4 regions of the Brevibacillus jepli genome follow, and region 2 is predicted to be linked to each of the others. Evidence: riboswitches for the same ligand, from Rfam matches in the RefSeq annotation. Region 2 holds a riboswitch; each other region holds the start of a gene.

Region 1 (6,054 bases), on a different contig from region 2:
TCTGGATGTTCTTCTCTCATACTCAAGTATGAGGAAAGGTAGCGGAGTAGTTGTAGAGTGAGTTCATCCGACTTCTCCTACTTTTTTCACCCTGATGCAGGAAGTTGGAAACGGGCGAAATCAGTAAGATTGTAAGTGTAAGGCACACCAAATACGGGGTGCCACAACGAAAAGCAATCATCCCATAGGAGGAATTATCCAATGAATTTGAAGAAACAATTCGCAGTAACGTTGGCTTCAGTAGGTTTGGGTGCAGCACTGATCGGCGGCGGAACTTTTGCATACTTCAGTGATCAAGAGAAAGTGGAAAACACCTTTGCAGCAGGTACTTTGGATCTGGCAGTCAGCCCTAGCGTAGTATTTGACCTCAAGCACATGAAGCCAGGAGATAAAGCAAAAAGATCTTACAAGATCACAAACAACGGAACGTTAGACATTCAAAATGTGTTCTTGACTTCCAAGTACACAGTGACAGATGCAAATAATAACAACGCCGGAGAAGATCTGGGCAAACATCTGAGAGTAAATATTATTTATAACATCGATAACAGAGACACAATCGTTTGGTCGGATACACTCGCAGAATTGCAGTCAAAACAAGGGAAAGATCGTCCTGACCTCCTGAAGTCTCTTTTTGAGCGCACTGGTGAATTGCTGAAACCAAAAGAAATTGATGATATCCGCGTTGAAATCGAATTCGTTGAAAACGATAAAGATCAAAACGTATTCCAAGGTGACTCGGTCAAATTGGATTGGACATTTGATGCTACACAAACAAAAGGAAAAGAAATCTAGGATAAACGATAAATCGATGGTAAACGAAGGTGGGAGCTTCCCACCTTCGTTTTACAAATGAGGAGATGACCTATGAAAAAGTGGAAGAGTCAGTTTATGCTCGCACTCGCGGCAGTGGGCGTAGGTAGCGCCTTGGTAGGAGGAGCAACCTTTGCTTACTTCAGCGACCAAGAAGTGGTCAACAATACATTCGCTGCTGGCACGCTCGATTTATCCGTGAACAAGCAAGTGGTGTATGATGTGAAAAACATCAAGCCGGGAGATTATATGGTTCGCTACTTTACCATTAAGAACTCCGGAACACTGGACATCGAAAAAGTACTGATGCATTCCAAATACACCGTAACGGACGCAAAGGGTGACAACGGTACAGAAGACTTCGGCGACCATTTGTATGTAGAGTTTTTGACGAGTGATGGACAAGTTATTTTGTTAAACGAATCCTTGGGAGAGCTGCAACGGAAAACAACCAACGGCCAGTCACCTGACATCTCGACCCTGTACACGAGCTTGAAGAAGCTCCCGGTGGGCGATGAGGATACGATCGCAATGAAAGTTCATCTTTAAAGAAAACGGCAAGGATCAGAACGTATTCCAGGGCGACAGCTTAAGCCTTACGTGGAATCTGGAAGCGTTCCAAGGCAAAGGATCAGAATTGTAATACAAGCAAAGAAGCACGTAACTCTGTCAGGGAGCTACGTGCTTCTTCTATTATTATATGTTCGCTATTATCCAACCGTAGATAATTGCGACGCACGCTGCAATGCTTGCTCCAAATCAGAAATGATATCGTCGATGGATTCTGTACCGACTGATAGGCGGATCAGTCCAGGGGTCACGCCGGCAGCCACCTGTTCCTCTTCCGTCATCTGCTGATGTGTTGTGCTGGCTGGATGAATGATAAGTGACTTGGAGTCCCCGACATTCGCCAGATGGGAGAACAGCTTCACAGACTCGATCAAAGTCTTTCCTGCCTCAAGACCACCACGAATACCAAAGGTCAGAATCGCTCCAGCGCCTTTTGGCAAATATTTTTGTGCCAATTCATGATGGGAGTCTGACGCAAGCCCCGGATAACTCACCCACTCGACTGCAGAGTGATTCGCGAGGAATTGTGCTACAGCCAAGGCGTTCTGGCTATGCCGCTCGATGCGCAGATGCAAGGTCTCCAATCCTTGGAGGAACAAGAAGGAATTGATCGGGGCGACTGCTGCTCCAATATCTCGCTGGAGCTGGACGCGTGCTTTGATAATATACGCGAGTGGACCGACAGCTTCGGTATAGACGACGCCATGGTAGCTTGGGTCTGGAGTGGTCAGGCCCGGGAATTTTCCATTGTTCCAGTCGAATTTTCCAGAGTCTACGATGATACCGCCAATGGCCGTTCCGTGGCCACCGATAAATTTGGTTGTGGAGTGCACGATAATATCGGCCCCATGCTCGAAAGGACGGCACAAAATCGGAGTTGCGAAGGTGTTGTCCACGATCAAAGGCACGCCATTTTCGTGGGCAATATTGGCGATTGCTTCGATATCAGCGACGTCAATGCGCGGATTGCCGATGGTCTCGCAAAAAACAGCTTTTGTCCGTTCGTTTATGAGTGCACGGAAATTTTCGGGATTGGATTGATCAGCGAAATGAACCTTAATACCGAGGCGGGGGAGTGTGTGGGCGAACAGGTTGTAGGTACCGCCGTACAGGCTGCTGGAAGCGACGATCTCGTCCCCTGCATGCGCAATATTCAAGATGGCAAACGTTATGGCAGCTTGCCCGGATGCGGTCGCCAATGCGCCAACGCCACCTTCGAGTAGGGCAACGCGCTTTTCAAATACATCTTGAGTTGGATTCATGATGCGTGTATAGATGTTACCGAACTCTTTTAAGCCGAACAAATTGGCGGCATGCTCCGTATCACGGAAGACGTAGGAGGTCGTCTGATAGATCGGGACAGCACGTGATCCTGTTGCAGGGTCAACCTCCTGCCCCCCGTGTACAGCGAGTGTTTCTGGCTTCCATTGTTGTTGGTCGGACATGATCATCTCTCCTTTTTCTATGGAAAATAGGATAATAAAAAAACGGAGCATTCTCCTGAGAAGAAGAAGGCTCCGGTCATTCACGGGCATTTGTCATCTCTCAGAATCATTGGATTCTGCAGGAATTGGCACCATGCAGATAGCCTGCTGGTTGCCGGGTTTCGTAGGGCCTGTCCCTCCACCGCTCTTGATGAAATTAATTGTTGTCGTAATTGTAAGAAAATAATCCCTCTCTGTCAATGTGGAATATACAGTTATCAGGGAGGTTTTTATGTATATATGGATGGGGTTGGCAACCTTTGCCTTCAAATTGTAACGGTTTTGCCCCAAGCTGTTCACATCCGGTGTGGCTACCGCAGGGGCGAAATAGGTGGTTTGTGATAGGATAAAGATAGAAAATACGGAGCATTCGCGCAGGAGTGAGGCTAGGTGTGCAAACGCTCTCTTCCCGTTAGAAAATAAAAAAAGCGTGTGATATCATGGAGGTGGTTATAACTGATCTAATCGTACATATATAGGAGGATAAATCACGATGAGCAATGGAGTAAAAGAAATTACGCCACAAGAGCTGTTGGAAAAGCTGGAAGCCAAGGAAGAACTGCAGGTTATTGATGTACGCGAAGTCGATGAGTGGAATGCAGGTCATATCAAAGAGGCAAAGCTGATCCCGCTCGGTTTTTTGCCGCATCGTATGGAAGAGCTGGATAAGGACATTCCGGTCGTGATGGTTTGCCGAAGTGGTGCCAGAAGCCATAATGCTACAGAGTATTTGAGCGCCCACGGTTATGACGTGGCGAATATGGTTGGCGGCATGCTCGCATGGCCAGGTGAAATTGAACGGTAGTATATAGAAGCGGTGTGTTTGCCTCCAGCGCGTGAGGAGGAGGCAGACACACATTGGACAAGCAGGGAGGAAGCAGCTCGTGAGTGAAGGAACACAATTACAGCAGGAATCAGGTATGAAGCGCCATTGGTTCACTATATTAGCTGGTGTTATCATTTTGGCTATCGTCGGAGTATTTGGTTATAAGTATATGACACAGGAAAAAATCGAGGTATTGAAGCCCATCGCGGACTTCAACTTAGACAATAGTGATGGTACTACTTATAAATTTTCAGAAAGCGCTGGTAAGGTACGTCTGGTAGAATTTATGTTTACCAAGTGCCCGGATATTTGCCCTGCGACCACGTACAACATGGCCAAGCTGCAGGATCAATTAAAGGAAAAGGGACTGTTTGGAGATAAAGTGGAGTTTATTTCCGTTTCCTTTGACCCTGACAATGATACGCCTGAAGTCTTGCAGGAATACGCAGCCAAATTCAAGGCGGACCAGAGCGGATGGAAGTTCCTGCGTGGGGACGCTGCGGCTGTAGAGAAAGTGACGAAGGATTTTGGCATGATGGTTATGAAGAATCCAGACGGTTCCTATGCCCATACGGCTCGCATGTTCCTCGTGGATGGCGACGGAAACATGCGCCGCGCGTACGGGATGGCAGCCGATATGGACATGGAAGTCATGATGAAAGAAATGGAACTACTTGCTGACTAGTTTTGATTAAGTAGTTTCCTCATAAGAGATGCTCACGACATCTTCGGTATGATTCACGAATTCAATATGAACGAGTAGCGCCCACCTGCGATTGCCTTCTTGAAGCAAGAGCTTAAACGTCTCTTCCGACGTGGTGGGTGTTTTTTGTATTCGTCCGACGTGCAAGTAGTCCACGATTTGCGCATTGGGATATCGTTTCATAGTTTCTTGCATCGCCAGTCTTCCCCATTTTGCATACGATGGCTGCGCACTAATAGGTAGGGGCTGGAGCAGGAGCAACACAAGCCCTGTGGAAAGAAGAGACATGATGTACCGAGAGCGAAGAATACGTCGAACGGCTTCCATCTCATTATCCCTTTCTTTTTCTAGATGGTTTGTCATGTATTTTGAAGACTTTTCGGAATATCATTCGTAGAAAATAATGACAATGAGTACGGGGGGTATTTCATGCATTACTTGCTCATTCCTTTATTTGCCGTTCCCCTTTTGTGTGGGGTTCTTGCGGCGATATTTCAAAAGCCACCGTTCTGGAAAAAGTGGGGGCTTACGATTGGTTCGGCGGTTTTGATTTATGGAGGCTGCTTCGTCGCGAATGTATATTGGCAAGTGAGGTATGGCATTCCGGTTCTTCCTACGGAGTCTGAACTGGAGGTATTTTTATACTTTTGTATCCTGTTGGTGTTTGTTTTTATTCTCATGTACATTGTTTTTTTGTTTATGATGAGAAAGCAGTTTTGGAAGATGAATCTTGTCTTTCTTTGCACAGCCTTTGGCTTGTTTAGCTTTTTTGCGGCAGCCTTTTTAGGAATGGGACCATTTCTGAAGAAGATGGAGTACGTCACAGTGGTACAAAAAGCAAAAGATCGATGGAATTCCGCGGAGCTGGATAATGAGAAGCCGATTGATCTCGCCATCGTATACAGCAGACAAGACTGTACCAAAAATTGTGCCGGGTATCCTTATACCAGTCTGATCCTGGTTCGGAATCAATCGGATAAGCCGATGGAGATCGATTTGAAGCTGCGATTGCAAAACAAAAGCGGCGCAGTCTTAAAAGAAATCGAGGCAAAGCCACTGGAGCTCGCTTCAGGCGAAATCACGGAGGTATGGACGGAAGATTCCCACGCCAAAGACTTTTGGGCAAGAGCAAGTGTCGTTACTGATGAACGAGTTACCGGTTTGGAGTATCAGTATTCGATTATTGACCGAAGATGAATGTGTATCAATTGACAAGACTGTGTGAAACGAACGTCTTCCGTTGTGATATAATAAGAATGGCATGCTTGGTTCGGGTTCCCATAATCATGCACGACGATGTTAGGAGGAAAGAGTTTGAGCGACGTTAAGATTTTCGCGATGGGCGGCCTCGGCGAGATCGGAAAAAATATGTACTGCGTCGAGTATGAGGACGAAATCATCATCATTGACTGCGGGGTGAAATTCCCCGAGAATGAAATGTTCGGTATTGATCTGGTTATCCCGGATGTTTCGTATTTAGTGGACAACCAGCACAAGATCAAAGCACTTTTGTTAACGCACGGACATGAGGATCACATTGGTGCGATTCCTTATATTTTACGGCAAATCAAGGTGCCAATTTATGGTGGTCGTCTGACCCTGGGCTTGGTTAAGGCGAAGCTGGAAGAGCACCGTTTGCAAAATGAAGTGAAGCTGAT
Region 2 (6,054 bases):
CTCAACTTGTGGAAGGTGATTGAATACCGCTTTCTGGAGCGCATCGATATTATTTTTCTTGCGTTTTATTTGTTCATTTTATCGACAACGGCAATGACCTATATGTATTTCACCGTTTTTTCCACAAGCCAGTTATTCAATAGCCCGGATCATCGAAAGCATTTGCTGGTGTTTCTCTGCTTGGTATCGGTCGCGGCTTGGTTGTATACGCCTTCTTTCATCGAGGTGAATACTATAACGGAGACCTGGAGTTTTGTTGGAATGCTCTTCGCTTACTTGCTTCCTCTATTGGCTTGGGGGCCGATCTGGCTATCAAAGCGAAATGAGAGGGGAGAAAAGGCATGAAGGCGTTTGTGCAGATCATCCTATCGACTGTATTGGTCGTCATGCTAACCGGATGTATGGATCGGATCAATCTGGAGGATGCGACCCTTTCTTTGATGATGGGAATCGATTTGAATGAAAAAAATGAACTTCTCTTTTATATGTCAAGCCCGGTGTTCAGCAAGGAAGCAAAAGAAAAGACGGAGGAATACGGAGTCAGGGCCTCTAGCACAAGAGAGTCGAGAATGGGCTTTGATGAGATCGTAACGGCTCTGACTGTATCAGGCAAAATCCAGATTATTGTGCTAGGTAAGCGGCTGTTGCAGCATCCGGACTGGTTTTCGATACTGGATGTAGTTTTTCGCGATGCGAAGTTCAGTGTTAACGCACGAATGGTCATGCTGGATGGCCCTTTGAACGAGATGTTTGAATACAAGCCGAAGGACAAGCCTCGTCTTGCTCTGCATCTGACAAAGCTGATTGATACAGCCAATCGAAGAAATCTGACGGTAAAGACGAGAGCGCAGGAATTTCATCGGCAAATGTTTGAAAAAGGTATGACTCCCCACATCACAGAGCTGAAGAAGGAGAAACATGGGGTAAGAATAAAGGGAACAGCATTGTTAACGAAAAAAGGAGTCTATGCCGGATCTGTCGATACGCATAATACGGTGCTCTTGCAGATGATGCTTCATGAAAAACAGGGGGAAATATCCATCACCATCCCAGTGAAGTTGCAGAACGAACAGCACCCAATTATAAAGGACAGAATCAGCTTTATCGTAAAAGGCGTCAATAAAAAAGTAAAGACGACCTATCGGGACGGCAAGTTCCATTTCGATGTTCAAATGAATTTTCGTGTGGCGATATCAGAAAGATTGTTTGCATACAACATGGAAAAGGACTACAGAAAGCTGGAACAGTTGATCATTGAGGAACTACGAAAGGATTACGCTCAGATGATCAAGAAATGCCAAGAAGCCAAGACGGACCCGTTTGGTTTTGGACTGTATGCACGTGCCTATGAATACGAGGAATGGAAAAAGGTTCAACATGATTGGCCGACAGCATTTGCAGATGCAACAGTTCAACTCAAACCAGAAGTATCTATTAAAGGAAATGGAGTCGTGAAATAAAAGAAACACCCTGGCAACCGAAATGGACCAGGGTGTTGACGATTAATAGATCGCTTCCCAGCCTGCTGGAGTCACGAACAGGCGGATCGCTTTTATTTTGCGGTCGTCCATCAAGGTGAAGTAGTGACGGTAGTTTGGCGGTACGGAGATCAAATCGCCTGGTTCCAGCTCAACGTCAAAGTAACGACCGTCCTTGCCTTTAATCGCGAAAATACCGTGGCCGTCTACGCAGAAGCGGCACTCATCGTCGGTATGGTGATGCTCGCCTTTGAATTTTACGAGCAGCTCGTCGAGATTAGGCGTTTTGTCAGAGAGAACGATAATATCTGCAGTCAAGTAACCGCGACGTTCGCTGATCGCATCGATTTCCGGCTTGAAGGTGTCCAGAATTTCTTGTTTCTCTTCGTCTGTCGGGCTGTAGTTATCACGGTGCTTCGGATCGAGACGATCGACGCCCCATTTTTCGTAAATGATTTCTTGGGTGTCCAGGAAGGAGACAACTTCCTCAGGTGATGAGATGTACTCATTGTTGTCGTGGAAACGAATTTGTGCCATCGTTTGTTCCTCCTTAATTGGTGGTTGTAGTGGACACGACTGCTTGGCGCAATTGCAGCCAGCGGGCGTGATACTCGAACAGGAATTCAAATGTTTCCAGGTGGCGCTTGGCCTCGAAGTCATTTCCGCCCCAGGTGTAGATACCGTGGTTGCGGATGAGTACACCGGGAACCTCCGGCGTGATCACTTTTTCGATCGCTGCAGCCAAGGTCGGAATATCAGCAAAGTTCTCAACAATCGGAACAGTAATGCGCGCGTTTTCCTCCCAGATTCCGAGTCCCTTGATCAGCTCTTGCCCCTGGATGGAGAAAGCGCGTTGACCAAAGTACAGCTCGGAGATGAGATTGTTCCACACTGTATGGACGTGGAAGCAAGCGCCCGCATTCGGGAAGTTTTTATAGACGATGGCGTGGATGAGCGTTTCCGCGGAAGGCTTGAGCGTGGTTTCATCAACCGGGCGCGAGTCTTCATCTACTACCAGATAATCTTCAGGGGACAGCTTCGTTTTGTCTTTGCCGCTTGCCGTTACAGCAAATTGCAAAGGCTCACTTTGTATTTTTATCGAGAGATTGCCGCTGGTGCCGGGAAACCAGTCCCGGCGGGCAAACGTTAGCTTGGCATCATCCAGACGGCGAAAGGCATCCAGACGTTGTTCGAGTGTTGCGGTCATGAGTTAGACAACCTCCTGTTTTACTTCCTGTATAATGCGAATCACGTCGTGGAACGTGGCAAATGTGCTGTGCGGCAATTGCAGCTCTTCTGCCTTTTCGGCGAGGAAGGAACGGGCAATCACGTAGTCGGCAATTTTTGCTCCAGCCAAATCCGTAATGGAGTCACCGATGACGATACGGAAATGGTTCTCTGGATCGTAACGGCGGATGATCGTCGTTTTGCACATGCCGCAGCCGTTCGTGCAATGCTCATCGCAAGCGTTGGGCCACGTAATGGTGATCCGCTCTCCGCCAAAATCACTGCCATTGCAGTAGATCGGCACATCAGTCAGATCAAATGGGGCGAGGATGGGCTCCAGGAAAAAGTCGATGCCACCGCTCGTAATCAACAGCTCGATGCCTTCTTCGCGGCAATAGCTCACGAATTCAGCGAATCCAGGGCGAATGGTCGCTTCATGGACAATGAAATCGATAATTTCCTGGCGCAAGGAGGAGGGCAGTAGTTGAAATAGCTTGCCTACGCCTTCCTGAACACTTATTTTTTGGGAAAGGATTTGCTCCGTTAGTGCTTCCCACTCAGGGGGAGCAAACTTGCGGACAATCGCTACGATGTTGTCTTTTTCGGTAATCGTTCCGTCGAAATCGCAGAACAGGACGAGCTTCTTGCTCATCGTGCGCCACCCCACTTTTCCAATGCAATTGCCAGTTCTTGTGACTGGGAGGCTGCTTCTGCAAGAGTACGACCAGCAGTGACAGCTTCAATCGCAGCGACAAACGCTTTCGCTCCTGCTGTTGCTCCACCAGGATGTCCGTGAATACCGCCACCCGCGTTGACGATTTGGTCCAAGCCGAAATCCGCGAACAGCTGTGGAACGAGTCCTGGATGAATTCCAGCAGATGGGACTGGGAAGGAGCGTCGAATTCCTTCCAGTGGGTCTGTCAAATGCGTTGCCAGTTGTAGTGCTTCTGTTTTGTCCAGTGCCACATTGCCGTATGGAGATGGGAAAAGAACCAAATCAGCTCCTGCTACGCGCATCAAAGTACCGAGTAGCAGCGGAGTAGCGATTCCGTAGTCAGGTGACGGATAGTAAGCCCCTGCCAATGCTGGATGAGCCATGATCGGTACGTGTACATCAGGATCGTCAGCCAAACGGTGCAGAGCATCGAAGCCAAAGGCCAGCACGTTGAACAAAAGGCAATCAGCACCTGCATCTACCGCGCGTTTCGCTTTTTCGTTCAGCTCATGCACAGGTCCGGTCAGATTCGCCGCATAGAGGACGGGCTTGCCTGTTTCGGCTTCCGTCTGCAGTGCGATTTGCTTGAACGCTTTGATCCGTTCGATAAAAGGAGCACGGTCATCTGCAAAGAAGATTTCGTCATCTTTTACGAGATCAACGCCGCCCAATGCCTGTGCACGGAATTGTGTCTTCAGGTCGTCGAAAGGAAGACCCAGGCACGATTTGAAAATGCTCATCAAGAGCGGACGGTTATGTGCCCCTAATCGTTCGCGTAGACCTTCAATGCCGAACTTCGGTCCGGGAAAAGCTTGGAGGAATGAGTCAGGGAAAACGATGTCGATTAGCTTGATTTTGCCGTCCATCGACAGTTTGCCGAATATTCCGGTCAACAAGGATGGGATGTCCGCTGTAAAATTGCGAGTCGGATAGCTGACGGTAATCAGACCGCGTGTTTCTCCGTTTTCGAGTGTCTCAAGTGGTGTCGCACTCACGGCTTCACCAAGATAAGGCGCTAGCTCAGCTTGCTTGGCTAGAGGCAGGTCTGTCCAGGAACCGACAGTCATGCCGACAGCAATGGCTTGGGCCTTCTTGTTCAAGTCTTTCGCTTGTGTTAGATAGGTTACGAGGATACGTTGCTCACTCATGGTACGTCTAATCCTCCTTCGAAGAATGAAAAAAGCCTCCCCATTGAGCGGGGAGGCGGTTGTCGACTATGAAAGCGTCTCGTCTCCTCTCATCTCTCGGGTCAGTAGCCGAGACGAGTGTAAAGATGCTCCATCTCGACTCTTATCCGTTGGAATTAGCACCGTTTCGCTATCCAGAGTACGCATCATCATCGTACGGTTCATGGTATAGCGCCGGTTGCCGGGCATCATAGGGCCAGTCCCTCAGCCAGCTCGCGATAAGAGTTATTCGTTTCCCCCATGATATGACGTTCGCTGGGAGGAAGTCAATCCTTGTTTTTGCGAGGAATATGCAGTCTTCTGTCAGAAAAATGGGACGAAGTGGAACTTTTTCGCTACCATTTCGTGGTAAGGGATGAAAGGGTGTGAACGGCTTGGGAAAGTAGGTCTGGAGGAAGTGTACCAGCTGCATGTAAACGATATTTACCGCTATCTTTTCCGGCTGACACGAGATGAGAGGCTGGCAGAGGATCTGACACAGGAGACCTTTTGTCGCGCCTACTCTTCCCTGGACGATTACCATGGAGAAAAAGTACGGCCGTGGCTGTTCAAGGTGGCCTATCACGCTTTTGTAGACGGGCATCGCAAGCAAGCGAAGCGCCCGGTTACTTTGGTGCAAAGCCTCCCGGACCAGCACGATCACTCTGTTGTAGACCCGGCAGATCAGCTCGTAAACAAGGAGCTGTGGGAAATTGCCTATGACTATTTGGAGCGACTACCGGAAAAACAGCGACAAGTGATTTTACTGGCAGCGATGCAGTTTACCTACGCGGAAATGGCAGAAGTGCTTGAAATTGATTTGGCAGACGTCAAGCGTTCGTTGTTTCGGGGGAGACAAAAGATGCGGCAGTTGTGGAGGGAGGAGAGCTAGTGAAGAATATGGGTGATCATGAGCGGGAACAAAGGCTGCTCGCTTATTTGCGTAAAGAGATGTCAGGGGAAGAGGTAAAACGATTCGAGGAGGAGATTGCCGCTGACGAGGAGTACGCACAGCGGTTGGAGAGGTTGTTGCTGGGGGAAGAAATGGGTGAAGACAGTACGGAGGCAAAACAGACTGCAACGTTGTCGGCTGAAAAACAGCGTGCCATTGTTCGCCGGGGGAAATGGAAAAATCGGTTGTCCAACGCTGGATTCACCATAGGGCTTCCCTTTTTGACTGCTATGGTGCTGTTATTTTTGAATGGCTGGGTAGGGTCACTGATGCATGAAGATCTGTTCCGCGTCGCGAAGGCAATGGTTAATTTTACTCAGCCAGGTGTAAGTGTAGGCGGGAGTGGCTCGCAGGTCGGATTGCTATACGGCAATATCAGCATGGAGCTGCGTGAAAGGGTTGGAGCGGAAGAAAAGAATGCTGGCCGCTTTGAAAGCTCAAATGTGCTGTGGAACGTAGATGCTGGGCCGCAATGGCTGAATGGGGTCAGGGAGCAGAAGCTATATTTCCGTTATC
Region 3 (6,054 bases), on a different contig from region 2:
GACAGCCAAATCATGATCGACCATACTGATGACTGACATCAGATGCAGACATTCCGCAGGTCCACGATCATACGGAAGCTGTACCACGATGATTTCATCTGTAAAATCCTTAACCATTTCCGTAATTTGAGCGATAGCTGCTTCATTCGTGCGGAAGCCAAGGCCAATGGCAAGCGTTTTGTCATCCAGCCAGACGAGATCGCCGCCATCTGACAAGGCGTCTCCAGTGAGTTGCCCCAGGATCGGAATATTGTTTTCTTCTAAAAAGGCTTTGTATACTTCTGCTTCTCCTTGACGGAGTTCTTTGCCAGATTTGAGGATGATCGCCCCTTTGGAAGTAAATTTTACGGGGTCGTGTGCGTAAATGGAATCCAGTCCGGTTTTATCGGATTGTGGCAGGTGCAGGACGTTTTCCACATGCTCGCGCAGGATTGCTTCGAATTTGGCGTACTCATGAAGAGCCGTGTCCCAGTCCGGGCGATCTGTATAGTTGAAGGTTTTCCACGATTGATCGAGATGTTCTTGGCTAATAAATGCTTGATGGGGATGCTTGATGATGACCGTTTTCATCTTTTTGACCATGGATTGGCTGCCTTGGAACATAGTTGCCTCCCTTTATTCCACATTGCAGAATATTATTCATATTTCGAAATGTTCACCATTAGTTTACACATTCTGATTTCTGACTGTCAATCTGTGATTCCTACCTGGAGTTTTTTTGCGATTCACAAAATTAGAGCAAATGGTTTAACATAGTTTCATAGGAGAAGATAGATAGAAAAGGGGGGATGACCGTGATTCAATCGTTTGATCGAGCGATGGCGATTGCAACGGCACTTTCGTCGGACGAGCATAGAAAATGGTGGACGATCAATGATTTAGCGAAGGAATGCCAGCTCCCGGTCAGCACCATTTATCGACTGTTGTACACGTTGATGGGTCATGGATTGGTAGAGCAGGATGCTGCGACCAAGCAATATACGTTGGGGATTAAATGGATGGAATTCGGCTTGCGCGTGCTCGATCGGATCGATTATCGCAAAGTAATCAAGCCGATGATCGAGGAGCTGGCCAGAGAAGTGAACGAGAGCGTATACTTCAGTCAGCCTAGCGGACTCGAATCGATTGTCGTTGATCGTGTAGACAGTCAGCACAATATTCGCATCTACGACCAGTTGGGCTTGCGGATTCCGATGCATATCGGTGCGGCCAATAAAGTCGTGCTGGCCCATATGCCTGTGGAGGAAGCACGACAAACCGTAGTGCAGTTGGTGGATGAAGAGCAGGTGCCTGTTTTTATGGAGAAACTCATGGAGATCAGAGCAGCTGGTCATGCAGTCAGCTTTGCGGAGCGGACGGAAAATACGGCGTCCGTCGCAGCGCCGGTGATTGACTACAATCAAAAGGTAATCGGGGCGTTAAGCATTGGAATTGTTACGTATGATTTGAAGGAGGAACGGCTCCAGTATTTGATTGAACGGGTGAAGGATGTCGCTCACAAAACTTCGCAACGGCTAGGCGGCCTGTCATAGGCCGGCTGGCCTTTTTTTTTGCTCTTTTCACCTTATAGATTTTGTTAATAATACTAAACAAAATAAGTGATAAATTAATAAAAATAAAAAATATATTGACATCTTTTATACATATATTGTAAAAATGTATTTGTATCAAATTTTGGGAGGTTTTTACATCGAGATTTGCAGTTGAAGTTTTAGATTTAATTTCATCATTATCGATCAAATAGATCGTATCCTGCTCCCCAAAGAAATACGGTGAGTGCAACAAGAATTAACTGGAGGGGCTAGAGAAATGGCTTGGATTATTGCAACAGAGCTATTCAGAATTTTTTTTGCTTATGTAGGCGGGTATATGATTCTACTAGGCTTGCAAACTTCCTATAAATGGATAAATGGAAAAGAAGCCAAGATTACCTTTTCCCAAAAAATGATGGTTCTCACAATTAGTGTGGCTGTCGATATCATTTGGAGATTTGTTTTTTAATCATCAAACGACATAAAGCAAAAACTCGATCTTCCGTGGAGAAATCGATGCCATTACAGGAGAGTGGCTGCCACACTAATCAAGAGAGACACCAGGGGGAGACTCCTGGTGTTTTGTTTTGTATAAACGGAAAAAGGCACAGTTCCACTGCAAAACCTGCATGCAGTTACTGTGCCTTATACGGGAGCATAATGGTGAACTTGGTCCCTACTCGTGGTTTGCTTGATACATTAACGGATCCACCAATCGCATGGATGACATGGTAGGAATAAGTCAGTCCAAGACCGGTCCCACTCGATTTCGTAGAAAAGTAAATGGTACCGAGACGGCTGATCTGTCCTGCATCCATGCCGACACCGTTATCCTTGATGACCAACAGTGCTTTGTTTCGCTCAATGAGCAAGCCGAGGGTAACTTTTCCGTCCGAAATATCTGAGCAGGCCTCGATTGCATTTTTGATGAAATTCACGAGCACCTGCTTGAACTCGTCTGGGTTGGCCTTGATCTTCACGGGTTTCTCAAAGGCTTGCAGCTCCAGCTCTACGTTATACATATTGGCAAACGGGAGCATCACTTCACGAATGGCATGCAAAAGCTCGCAAACATTAATCAGCTCATGCCGTTCCTTGAGCGGCTTGGAAATCGCAAGGTACTCGGTCAAGATGGCTTCTGTCCGTTGGATTTCGTCCAGACTGATGCGAATGTATTGATCGACTTTTACCAAATTTTCCGGAGATTCCTGTATCAATTTCAAGAAGCCTTTGACTGCTGTCAACGGATTTCGTACCTCGTGTGCGAGCGAGGCGGCAACGTGGCTCATCGTCTGGATTTTTTCATTTTGCGCGTGGCGGATGAACAGCTCCTTATCCGAAACGCATTTGCTGAAAAGCGACATTAATAGCCAGAGCCCGAAAAAGTTTTGAATGGGAATGAGAACTGTATAGTAGACGAGATTTTGTGATACATAGGTCGGGAAAAAGTAATAAGTAATCCCCAAAGCAACACTGGAAAAAATCGCACTCGTCATAAAAAGATACAGTGTTTTCCGATAACTGGCTTTGTAGTGCTTGTAAATTAAGAGTGCCAACAAAAAATTTACGGCAAGGATCAGCATCGCAACCCATGTTCCTTGGCCGCCTAGATAATACCGATAAACCAAGGCTTCGATCAGAAGGAGCAAGGCAACCTCAATACCGCCATAAACCAGTCCGAACAGGATGATGACATGCCGTATATCAAAAATCATGCCGTTAGTAACGCTCGGGGCAAAGGTCATCGCAAGAATCATGCAGGCAGAACTGGTAATGATGATAAACGAACGGCTGTAGTTCCTCATTTTGTCGCGGTAATAAATGTTGAAAAACACAAAAGGAATAATCGCAAAAAACCATTGCAGAATGACTTCTTTTAATAGACTCATGTAGCATCCCCATCGCAAAAATTTGCTAGGCTTGTATCAATCTACGATAATTCGACAAGACACAACAAAATCCCTCTCGTATTTACAGTGAGAATTGGAATAAATATCTAGAAATTCTTTGTATAACCTAGTTGACAGATGGGTAATGCCCGGATTATATTCTGTATATACTAATACAAACGTTTTGAAAATAAACACTACTCTTATCAAGAGAAGGCTGAGGGAATGGCCCTATGAAGCCCGGCAACCTAGCGCGAGAGATGATGATTCTTTCGAGCCAAGGTGCTAACTCCAACAGGTAGAAATACCTGACAGATAAGAGGCGAGAATCTTGTCGATTTTTGTCCTCTTTCTCTGTGGAAGAGGATTTTTTGCGTAGCTAACGTGGGGAAGTGGGGAAGAAGCGCATTTCCAGTCTACGCTTCGGCCTACGCCCTGCTGTGGGATTGACTGTCCGCTCAGGAAAAAATGGCGGGAGCGCTTCAAACGTAGAAGTTTCAAGGAAGTAGCCCATAAGTGAAGCTGAAATTCCCCGCCATTTTTTCCTGCGCTGGGGCGGGCTCCAGAGGCGCTTGGACTGGAAATGCGCTTCTTCTACGAGGATTTTGAAAAGAAAAAGGGGGAACATCAAAATGAAAAAGAAACTAGGGCTGATTACTTCACTTGTATTGGCTGCGTCAGTTCTCGTAACGGCATGCGGTGGCGGAGCAGCAACAGGAACCGGAAGTACGACCGAAGGCGCTTCGGGGGAGAAGGCGAAGAGAATCGCACTCATCATGCGTCAAAATGTAGGGACATTCTCTGCCCAATACATCAATGGTGTGAAGACAGAGGTCGAGAAAAACGGCGGCGAGCTGACCGTTTTTAATGCAGATACCGATCTGGCAAAAATGGCGTCCAACCTCGATGCGGCCGTGAATCAAAAATTTGATGGCATTCTGATCGACCATGGTACGGCAGAAGCCTTGCAGCAGGGTACACAAAAAGCTGTGGATAGAAAAATTCCGGTCGTCCTGTTTGATACAGACATCAACATTCCGGGCGTGCCAGTTGTGGCGCAGGATGACAACAAATTGGCTGAGCTGAGCCTGGAGAAGCTGGCTGCAGATACGAACGGCAAAGGCAACATCGTAAAAATATGGGTAGCGGGCTTTGCGCCAATGGAAAAACGCCAAGTCACGTATGAAGCTTTCCAGAAGAAGTACCCAGATATAAAAGAAATCGCCGCATTCGGTTCTGCGACCAACAATACGGCACTCGATACGCAAACACAGATGGAAGCCATCTTGAAAAAATACCCGAACAAAGGCGACATCACAGCAGTATGGGCAGCTTGGGATGAATTTGCCAAAGGGGCAACTCGTGCCATCCAGCAAGCAGGCCGTACGGAAATCAAAGTATACTCCATCGATTTGAGCGATGAGGATCTGCAAATGATTCAGGCGGAAAACTCTCCGTGGACTGCGACAGCAGCGGTAGACCCATCCAATATCGGGCGCATTCATGCCCAAACCGTGTTCCAAAAAATCAAAGGCGAGCAAGTGCCAGACAACGTGAAGCTGAATCCAGTGCTGGTGAAACAGGAAGACCTGCCGAAGGATAAAAAAGTAACGATGGGCGACCTGTCCCAATACGTAAAAGAGTGGGGTAAGTAAGCGCGTCAAAATTGGCTGTTCCCGTTGATTCGTATCTATCAACGGGATTTTTCCTTATACAGGAGGTGTGAAAAATGTCCACATTGCAAATGAAAGGGATGACGAAGCAGTTTTCCGGGGTTCCTGCCCTGCGATCCGTCGATTTTGAGGTGCGCGCAGGAGAGGTTCATGCACTGCTCGGTGCCAATGGCGCAGGAAAAAGCACCCTGATGAAAATTCTCACGGGAGCGTATCAGGCAGATGGCGGCACGATCACCATCGATGGCCAGACTGTGACGATCCAATCTCCGCAGGACGCCAAAGCATTGGGCATCCAATGTGTGTATCAGGAAGTGGACACCGCCTTGATCCCGTATTTGAGCGTCGCCGAAAACATACTGGCGGGTCAAATTGTCCAGGCGAAAACCAAAGGACTGATCAACTGGCAGAGCTTGTACAACGAGTCGGAGCAGATTTTACAAAGCTTCGGCTTCTCCATTCCGGTGAGGATGCTGGTCGAAGAATGTACGCTTTCGGAAAAGCAATTGATTTTGATCGCACGGGCTACCGTACAAAAAGCCAAGTACGTTATTTTCGATGAACCGACTGCGCCGTTGAGCACCAAGGAGAGCGAGCGACTGTTCCAAATCATTGCACAGCTGAAAAAAGCAGGCGTCGGCATCATTTACATTTCCCACAGGCTGCCGGAAATTTTTGAAATCTGTGATCGGATCACGATTATGCGCGATGGTCAGCATGTCGTGACCTCAGAGACGACTGCGACGAATATGGACGAAGTGATCGCGAACATGCTGGGCAAAAGCTTCGACGAGGAGTTCCCGAAGCTTGCGGTGCCGATTGGCGAGACGATTTTGGAAGTGTCCGGAGTTGCTGGTGGCAAAGTGCGTGGGGTCGATTTGAAAGTACGCGCGGGAGAGATCGTGGGTGTCGTCGGTCTGGTCGGAGCAGGGAAGACTGAGCTCGCCCGATTGCTCTTTG
Region 4 (6,054 bases), on a different contig from region 2:
TGTCAGGCAGAGGACGATGCCAGGCCGCGCTTCACGCAGCATGATGCGAAAGATAATTTGCGTCCGGGATGCGCCCATCGCCTGGTACGCTTCGATAACGCCGCGATCTACGTCATGCAGGGCCGTTTCCATCAGGCGCGAGATATAAGGCGACGTATAGACGATGAGCGGTACAATCGCTCCTTCAATCCCGATCGAAGTACCGACGATCAGCTCCGTAAAAGGAATGATAGCGACCATCAAGATGATAAAAGGCAACGAGCGCACGATGTTGATGATGGTGTTAAGCGTGTGGTAAATGAATTTGTTCGGAAATAGGTGATTCGCCTGTGTGATGACGAGCAAAATCCCAAGTGGAATACCGATCAGTGTCGCAATAAACAGCGAGATTCCCACCATGATGACGGTCTCTTGCAGCGATTGCCCGAATACGGGAATCATTTCAATTAGACGCTCCATTAGCTGCGTACCTCCTCTCCGGACACGATATCGACGCGATAAACCGATTCGCGCAAGAAGCGAATGCCGTCTTGAATCGCCTGGTCTTCACCGGATATGTGCAAAAGTAAAATGCCGAGTGCCGTTCCTTTGATGGTCGTAATCGAGCCGTACAGCAGGTTGGTGCTGAGCGGGAATCGCGCAGACAGTGTGCCGAGTACAGGATCGAGAGCAGCGTCCCCGCGAAAGGCGACACGAACAATTTTGGAGACGGGTCCTGTTTCCTTGATTCTGGACAGAATTTCGTGTGGTACCTGATCGTCAAAAATCGTTTTGATAAAATTACGGGTCGTTTGCTCTTGCGGATTGCTGAAAACATCGAGAACGGAGCCTTGCTCGATGACGACACCGTTTTCCATGATGGCTACCTGGTCGCAGATTTTTTTGATGACCTGCATTTCATGCGTAATCAGCACGATAGTCAGGTTAAACTTTTGGTTAATGTCGAGCAACAGCTCCAGAATCGACTCAGTCGTCTGTGGATCGAGAGCAGAAGTCGCTTCATCACAGAGCAGGATTTCCGGATCGGTCGCAAGCGCACGAGCGATGCCCACCCGTTGCTTTTGTCCCCCCGATAGCTGAGAAGGATAAGCGTTTGCTTTATCAGACAAGCCAACCAAGCCGAGAAGGTCTTCTACCTTGCGCTTAATGACATCTTTGGGGACGCGATTCATCCGCAAGATTTCCGCCACATTGTCAAAGACATTATAGGAAGAGAGCAGGTTGAAGTGTTGAAAAATAATCCCGATCTTTTTGCGGGCTTGCCGCAGCTCTTTTTCCTTGAGGGTCAGCATGTTCTGGCCATTGACAATTACAGAACCGCTGGTCGGCTTCTCCAACAGGTTGATGGTACGGAGCAGGGTGCTTTTCCCCGCTCCGCTAAAGCCGATAACTCCGTAGATTTGCCCTTTTTCCACCTGCAGGGATACGCCTTTCAATGCCTCTACCTGCTTGTTTCCTACTTGATACGACTTATGAATATCGGTTAGCTGTATCATAACGAGTTCTCCTTGTTGTTCCTGATGTTCCTGGTGTCGATCTTACCAGGACGGCAGTACAGCTCCTTCAAAACGTTCGTCGATGAATTTTTTCACTTCTTCCGAACGGTAGATGTCCACCAGCTTTTTGACTGCTGGGTTGTCTTTGTTGGTTTCATTGACTGCCAAGATGTTCACGTATGGTGAGTCGGCGGTCTCAGCGAAGATCGCATCTTTTTTCGGGGAGTAGCCAGCTTCCATCGCAAAGTTCGTATTGATCGAAGCGACCTCTACGTTGTTCAGCGAGCGTGCGAGGAAAGCAGCCTCCAGCTCTTTGAATTGCAAATTTTTCGGGTTTTCTACGATGTCCAGTGGTGTTGCGTTGTCTCCCACACCGTCCTTGAGCTTAATCAAGCCAGCTGCCTGATAGAGCTGAAGGGCACGCGCGCGGTTGGTTGGGTCGTTTTGAATGCCGACAACGCCACCTGCTGGAATGTCTTCCACTTTTTTATGCTTGGTGGAGTACAGGCCCATCGGGTACGTTACGGTCTTTCCTACCTCGACGATTTTTGTTTTGTGATCTTGATTGAACTTCGCCAGGAACGGAATGGTTTGGAAGCTGTTCACATCGAGGTTGCCTTTATCGAGAGCTTGGTTCGGCTGCACATAATCGTTGAAAACGACCACTTCGACTTCGAGACCTTTGCCTTTTGCAACTTCTTTTACTTTGTTCAGAATCTCTTCATGCGGGCCGCCAGTGACGCCTACTTTGAGCGAGGTTTGTTCAGCAGCAGCACCGTTTGCAGGTGCGGCTTCTTGTTTGCCGCCGCAAGCCGTTACGAGAGATGCAGCGAGCAGTAGTGTAGTGAGTAATAGACCTGTCTTTTTCATTGTAAATACCCCTTTTCTCTGGATGTATGATGGAAATAGAAAAAGCCTCTTCCGACTGAAAGAGGCTGGAACTGCGAGTATGTAAACCACACTGCAACAATACCTCTCTTATCTGTCGGAATAAATCCGCTGGATTTGGCACCGAATCGTATACGATAGGTTGCCGAGGTGTCATAGGGCCAGTCCCTCAACCTCTCTTCATAAGAGAATGTGCTATGAAATTATCATTCCAAACATTGTTGTTAATTCTTATTTGGATAGTTGGATTATAACGGCTGATTTTTTGAGTGTCAACTGTTTTTGCAAACGAATGACTTGGTGGAAAAATGTGAAATTGATCTAAATACGAATATTACCTTGAAGAATTGAAAAATCATATGTATAATGAGAGCGAATGAACCTGATAACAGCTATCGCAGGTGATGACATGACTCTAGTGGACTCCAATGAAACCAGAAAAAAGCTGTCTGCCATCTATAATGAGATAGCAAAAGAGTTGTTCGGATTTGGAACGACATTGCTCCGAGTCACGATTGAGAATCAGATGATTACGTTCCAAGCCAAGCATCGCCGCTCTCCGCGCTCACAAGCGTTGGAAGGAGAAGCACCAGCACTCAAGCTCGAAGTCGATTTTCGGATGTCTATTCTTTATAAGAAGAAACTGAGAGAGCGACTGGAAGAAGAGATGGGGTTGCCGCTGGAAGCTGTGCTGCGGGACTACGACGCGCCTACGCAGTGGGCGATTACGAATGTTATTTTAGCTGAATCAGAACTGAATACCTGACGCAATCGTTCGGATTTTCTCTTTTGATCTATCTTAAGGGGAGACCGTAGACAGCGCGTATAACGGGTGTCACTTCTCTTTGTTTACGAAGAAAAGTGCTCTTGTTTAGAATGATACGTTCTAATCAAGGGTACTTTTCTTTTTATGTAATCACCATATTTTGTCATCAATTGAACCCAACTGGAGGAGAATTACGATGAAAAAATTACTTGCTGGAATCCTGTCTTTTTCTATGATGTCACTGGCTCTCGCTGGCTGTGGCAGCAATGATCAACAACAAGCAGGAGGGGCTGGTGGCGAAGCCAAGGGCGAGCCACAAAAGCTGGTCATCTCCACATGGGGCTTCTCTGAAGACTTTTTCCGCAAAGAAGTATATGAGCCATTTGAAAAAGAGCACAACGTAAAAATTGTGTTGGAAATCGGGAACAACGCCGAGCGCTTGAACAAAATTCGCCAAGGCAGCTCCGATGTAGACTTGATCTACCTCTCCGACTACTACGCACAACAAGGGATCGAGAGTGGCGCGTTTGAAAAAATCGATCGCAGCCGTATCCCGAATCTGGATCAAATCTACGATATCGCCAAAGCACCACTGGGCGAGGAGTACGGTCCAGCTTATACGATCGGACAATTCGGTATTGCCTACAATCCAAAGCTCGTCCAAACCGAGATCAAGGATTGGAAAGACCTGTGGAACCCTGAGCTGGCAGGCAAGCTGACACTGCCAAGCATTACGTCTACGACAGGCCCGATGGTCCTCGACAGTGCTTCTAAAGTAGCGGGCAGCAAAGAGTTTAACGAGGATCAAGCCTTCGCCAAAATGAAGGAAGTCAACCAAGGCATCGTGAAGTTCTACGACAAGACCTCCGAATACGTGAACATGTTCGGGCAAGAAGAAATCGGCGTAGGCCCAATTATGGAAATGTACTTCAAAGATATCAAGGCTGCTGTTCCAGAAGCCGTTTTCGTACAACCTGCAAGTGGCGGATATGCGGTCATGAATACGGTTAACATCGTAAAAGGCTCGAAAAACAAAGCGCTGGCAGAAGACTTCATCAACTACCAGCTGAGCAAGGAAGTTCAAGAGAAGTCAGCAAAAGCAAAAATTGATTCCCCTGTAAACAAGACCGTGCAATTGACGGAAGAGGAAGCAAAAGGTGTAACGTACGGCGAAGAAACCGTGAGCAAGCTGCAAATGCTGGACATGAAATTCGTAAACGAGCACTCCAAAGCATGGATTGACCGTTGGAATCGTGAAATCACGCAATAACGAACGATAGAAAAACAAAGGCGAGGGTATAGACATTTGTGGATATACCCTCGTTTTCATGAATGAACGTGAGGAGGACCACTCGTGCAAAAGATCATTCTTGATGTGGATACGGGCATTGATGATGCGCTTGGCATTATTCTCGCTGTGAAAAGCGGACAATTCGATCTGGTTGGGATCACCACCGTGAATGGCAATGTATCTCTGAGAAAAGCCACAGAAAACACGTGCAAAATTCTCGATTTCTTACAAGTCGGCGAGCGAATCCCTGTCGTGCCTGGAGCGTCCGAACCGCTGATGCGACCGTTGTTTTTCGAACATGCCGTACATGGCGAGGATGGCTTGGGCGGTGCTCTGGCAGGCGTTCCGATTTATACGAAGCCGACTGCTGGCTTTGCTCCTGATTTCATCGTAGAAAACGTACTCGCTCATTCCGGAGAGATCACACTCATCATGACAGGGCCGCTGACCAATTTGGCGCTGGCTGTGAAAAAATGTCCAGAGCTTGTCCAACACGTTAAGGAAGTTATCTTCATGGGTGGAGTGGTCCGCGAGCACGGCAATGTGACACCGGTTGCGGAGTATAACATGTACGTCGATCCCGAAGCAGCCAAGGTTGTATTTCATGCGGGCTTTCCGCAATTGACGCTGGTTGGACTGGATGTGACACGCAGAGTGCTGCTGAACGAGGAGCACATTCGCGAGCTAGGGGATACACCGATGGGCGAGTACGTGAGACAGAGTACGTCTGATTACCTCCATCGTTATTTTCAAAGAAACGGCGTCTATGCGTGCGCCATGCATGATCCATTGGCAGTCGCGGTTGCACTTGACCCGAAGCTGGTGAAAACGCAAAAGCTGTATGTGGATATCGAAACAAGAAGTGAGCTGTGTGATGGGCAAACGGTTTGCGACTTTCAAAACCGCCTGAGAAAAGAACCGAACATAAACGTCTGTCTGGACGTAGATGCAGATGCGTTCTTTGCGCGTTTTATCGGCGCATTGAAAGCCTGACGATACCGTGAACAGGAGTTAATCAGATGAGAAAAACGGGTCTTTATTTATTGCTGTTGCCGGGTGTGCTGTTTTTGACGCTGTTCATGGTCATTCCGATCGTGATGACGATTGCGTCCACCTTTTATCAAGATGGTAGCTTTACGATCCAAGGCTATCTCCAATTTCTTACCGATGCGTACTTCCTGAAAATTATGCTGACGACGCTGCAGGTTAGTCTGGTCACGACGATTGCATGTGTCCTGATCGGTTTTCCTGCCGCGTACTACATTTCCAAGCTTGGGCCTCGCAAAAAGGGCATCTTGCTGGCATTGGCGATCTTTCCTTTGCTGACGAGCTCTGTCGTGCGGTCGTTCTCTTGGATGATTATTCTCGGAAAAAAGGGCTTGTTGAACAGCTCGCTGCTTGCAATCGGGCTCATCGACAAGCCGTTGGAAATATTGTATACGCCGACTGCGATGATGATTGGTTTGATTCACCTGTTCCTGCCGTTGATCATTATTACGCTGGTAGGCGTAATGGAAAACATCGACCCGGATTTGCTGAAGGCGGCAGAAAGCCTGGGTGCTTCCAAGTTGACTGCCTTCTGGAAGGTTATTGTCCCGCTTAGCGTGCCTGGA

The links. Region 2 has a riboswitch for S-adenosylmethionine ahead of AB1L17_RS11930 (2,3-diketo-5-methylthiopentyl-1-phosphate enolase). Riboswitches for the same ligand answer to the same signal wherever they lie in the genome.
Region 1: it holds a riboswitch for S-adenosylmethionine, as region 2 does, so the genes downstream of both, AB1L17_RS26775 (homocysteine synthase) here and AB1L17_RS11930 (2,3-diketo-5-methylthiopentyl-1-phosphate enolase) in region 2, are expected to answer to the same signal.
Region 3: it holds a riboswitch for S-adenosylmethionine, as region 2 does, so the genes downstream of both, AB1L17_RS10980 (sugar ABC transporter substrate-binding protein) here and AB1L17_RS11930 (2,3-diketo-5-methylthiopentyl-1-phosphate enolase) in region 2, are expected to answer to the same signal.
Region 4: it holds a riboswitch for S-adenosylmethionine, as region 2 does, so the genes downstream of both, AB1L17_RS19965 (MetQ/NlpA family ABC transporter substrate-binding protein) here and AB1L17_RS11930 (2,3-diketo-5-methylthiopentyl-1-phosphate enolase) in region 2, are expected to answer to the same signal.

What each region holds. Positions count from the first base shown of each region.
Region 1 covers NZ_JBFEFW010000034.1:54,118-60,171, forward strand. Annotated here, with positions in the region: gene AB1L17_RS26760 (TasA family protein) at 202-795, shown strand; gene AB1L17_RS26765 (TasA family protein) at 868-1,362, shown strand; gene AB1L17_RS26770 (TasA family protein) at 1,355-1,456, shown strand; gene AB1L17_RS26775 (homocysteine synthase) at 1,524-2,828, opposite strand; SAM riboswitch class I at 2,919-3,025, opposite strand; gene AB1L17_RS26780 (rhodanese-like domain-containing protein) at 3,361-3,672, shown strand; gene AB1L17_RS26785 (SCO family protein) at 3,752-4,378, shown strand; gene AB1L17_RS26790 (YqzG/YhdC family protein) at 4,385-4,759, opposite strand; gene AB1L17_RS26795 (hypothetical protein) at 4,826-5,593, shown strand; gene rnjA (ribonuclease J1) at 5,693-6,054, shown strand, end outside.
Region 2 covers NZ_JBFEFW010000009.1:105,340-111,393, reverse strand. Annotated here, with positions in the region: gene AB1L17_RS11955 (GerAB/ArcD/ProY family transporter) at 1-345, shown strand, start outside; gene AB1L17_RS11950 (Ger(x)C family spore germination protein) at 342-1,460, shown strand; gene AB1L17_RS11945 (acireductone dioxygenase) at 1,503-2,015, opposite strand; gene AB1L17_RS11940 (methylthioribulose 1-phosphate dehydratase) at 2,029-2,685, opposite strand; gene AB1L17_RS11935 (2-hydroxy-3-keto-5-methylthiopentenyl-1-phosphate phosphatase) at 2,689-3,357, opposite strand; gene AB1L17_RS11930 (2,3-diketo-5-methylthiopentyl-1-phosphate enolase) at 3,354-4,568, opposite strand; SAM riboswitch class I at 4,655-4,832, opposite strand; gene AB1L17_RS11925 (sigma-70 family RNA polymerase sigma factor) at 4,963-5,478, shown strand; gene AB1L17_RS11920 (anti sigma factor C-terminal domain-containing protein) at 5,487-6,054, shown strand, end outside.
Region 3 covers NZ_JBFEFW010000008.1:141,792-147,845, reverse strand. Annotated here, with positions in the region: gene AB1L17_RS11000 (dimethylarginine dimethylaminohydrolase family protein) at 1-603, opposite strand, end outside; gene AB1L17_RS10995 (IclR family transcriptional regulator) at 795-1,532, shown strand; gene AB1L17_RS10990 (hypothetical protein) at 1,810-2,001, shown strand; gene AB1L17_RS10985 (ATP-binding protein) at 2,168-3,421, opposite strand; SAM riboswitch class I at 3,622-3,743, shown strand; gene AB1L17_RS10980 (sugar ABC transporter substrate-binding protein) at 4,054-5,076, shown strand; gene AB1L17_RS10975 (sugar ABC transporter ATP-binding protein) at 5,151-6,054, shown strand, end outside.
Region 4 covers NZ_JBFEFW010000019.1:23,792-29,845, reverse strand. Annotated here, with positions in the region: gene AB1L17_RS19975 (methionine ABC transporter permease) at 1-459, opposite strand, end outside; gene AB1L17_RS19970 (methionine ABC transporter ATP-binding protein) at 459-1,496, opposite strand; gene AB1L17_RS19965 (MetQ/NlpA family ABC transporter substrate-binding protein) at 1,539-2,366, opposite strand; SAM riboswitch class I at 2,472-2,573, opposite strand; gene AB1L17_RS19960 (DUF2294 domain-containing protein) at 2,794-3,150, shown strand; gene AB1L17_RS19955 (ABC transporter substrate-binding protein) at 3,347-4,420, shown strand; gene AB1L17_RS19950 (nucleoside hydrolase) at 4,505-5,434, shown strand; gene AB1L17_RS19945 (ABC transporter permease) at 5,461-6,054, shown strand, end outside.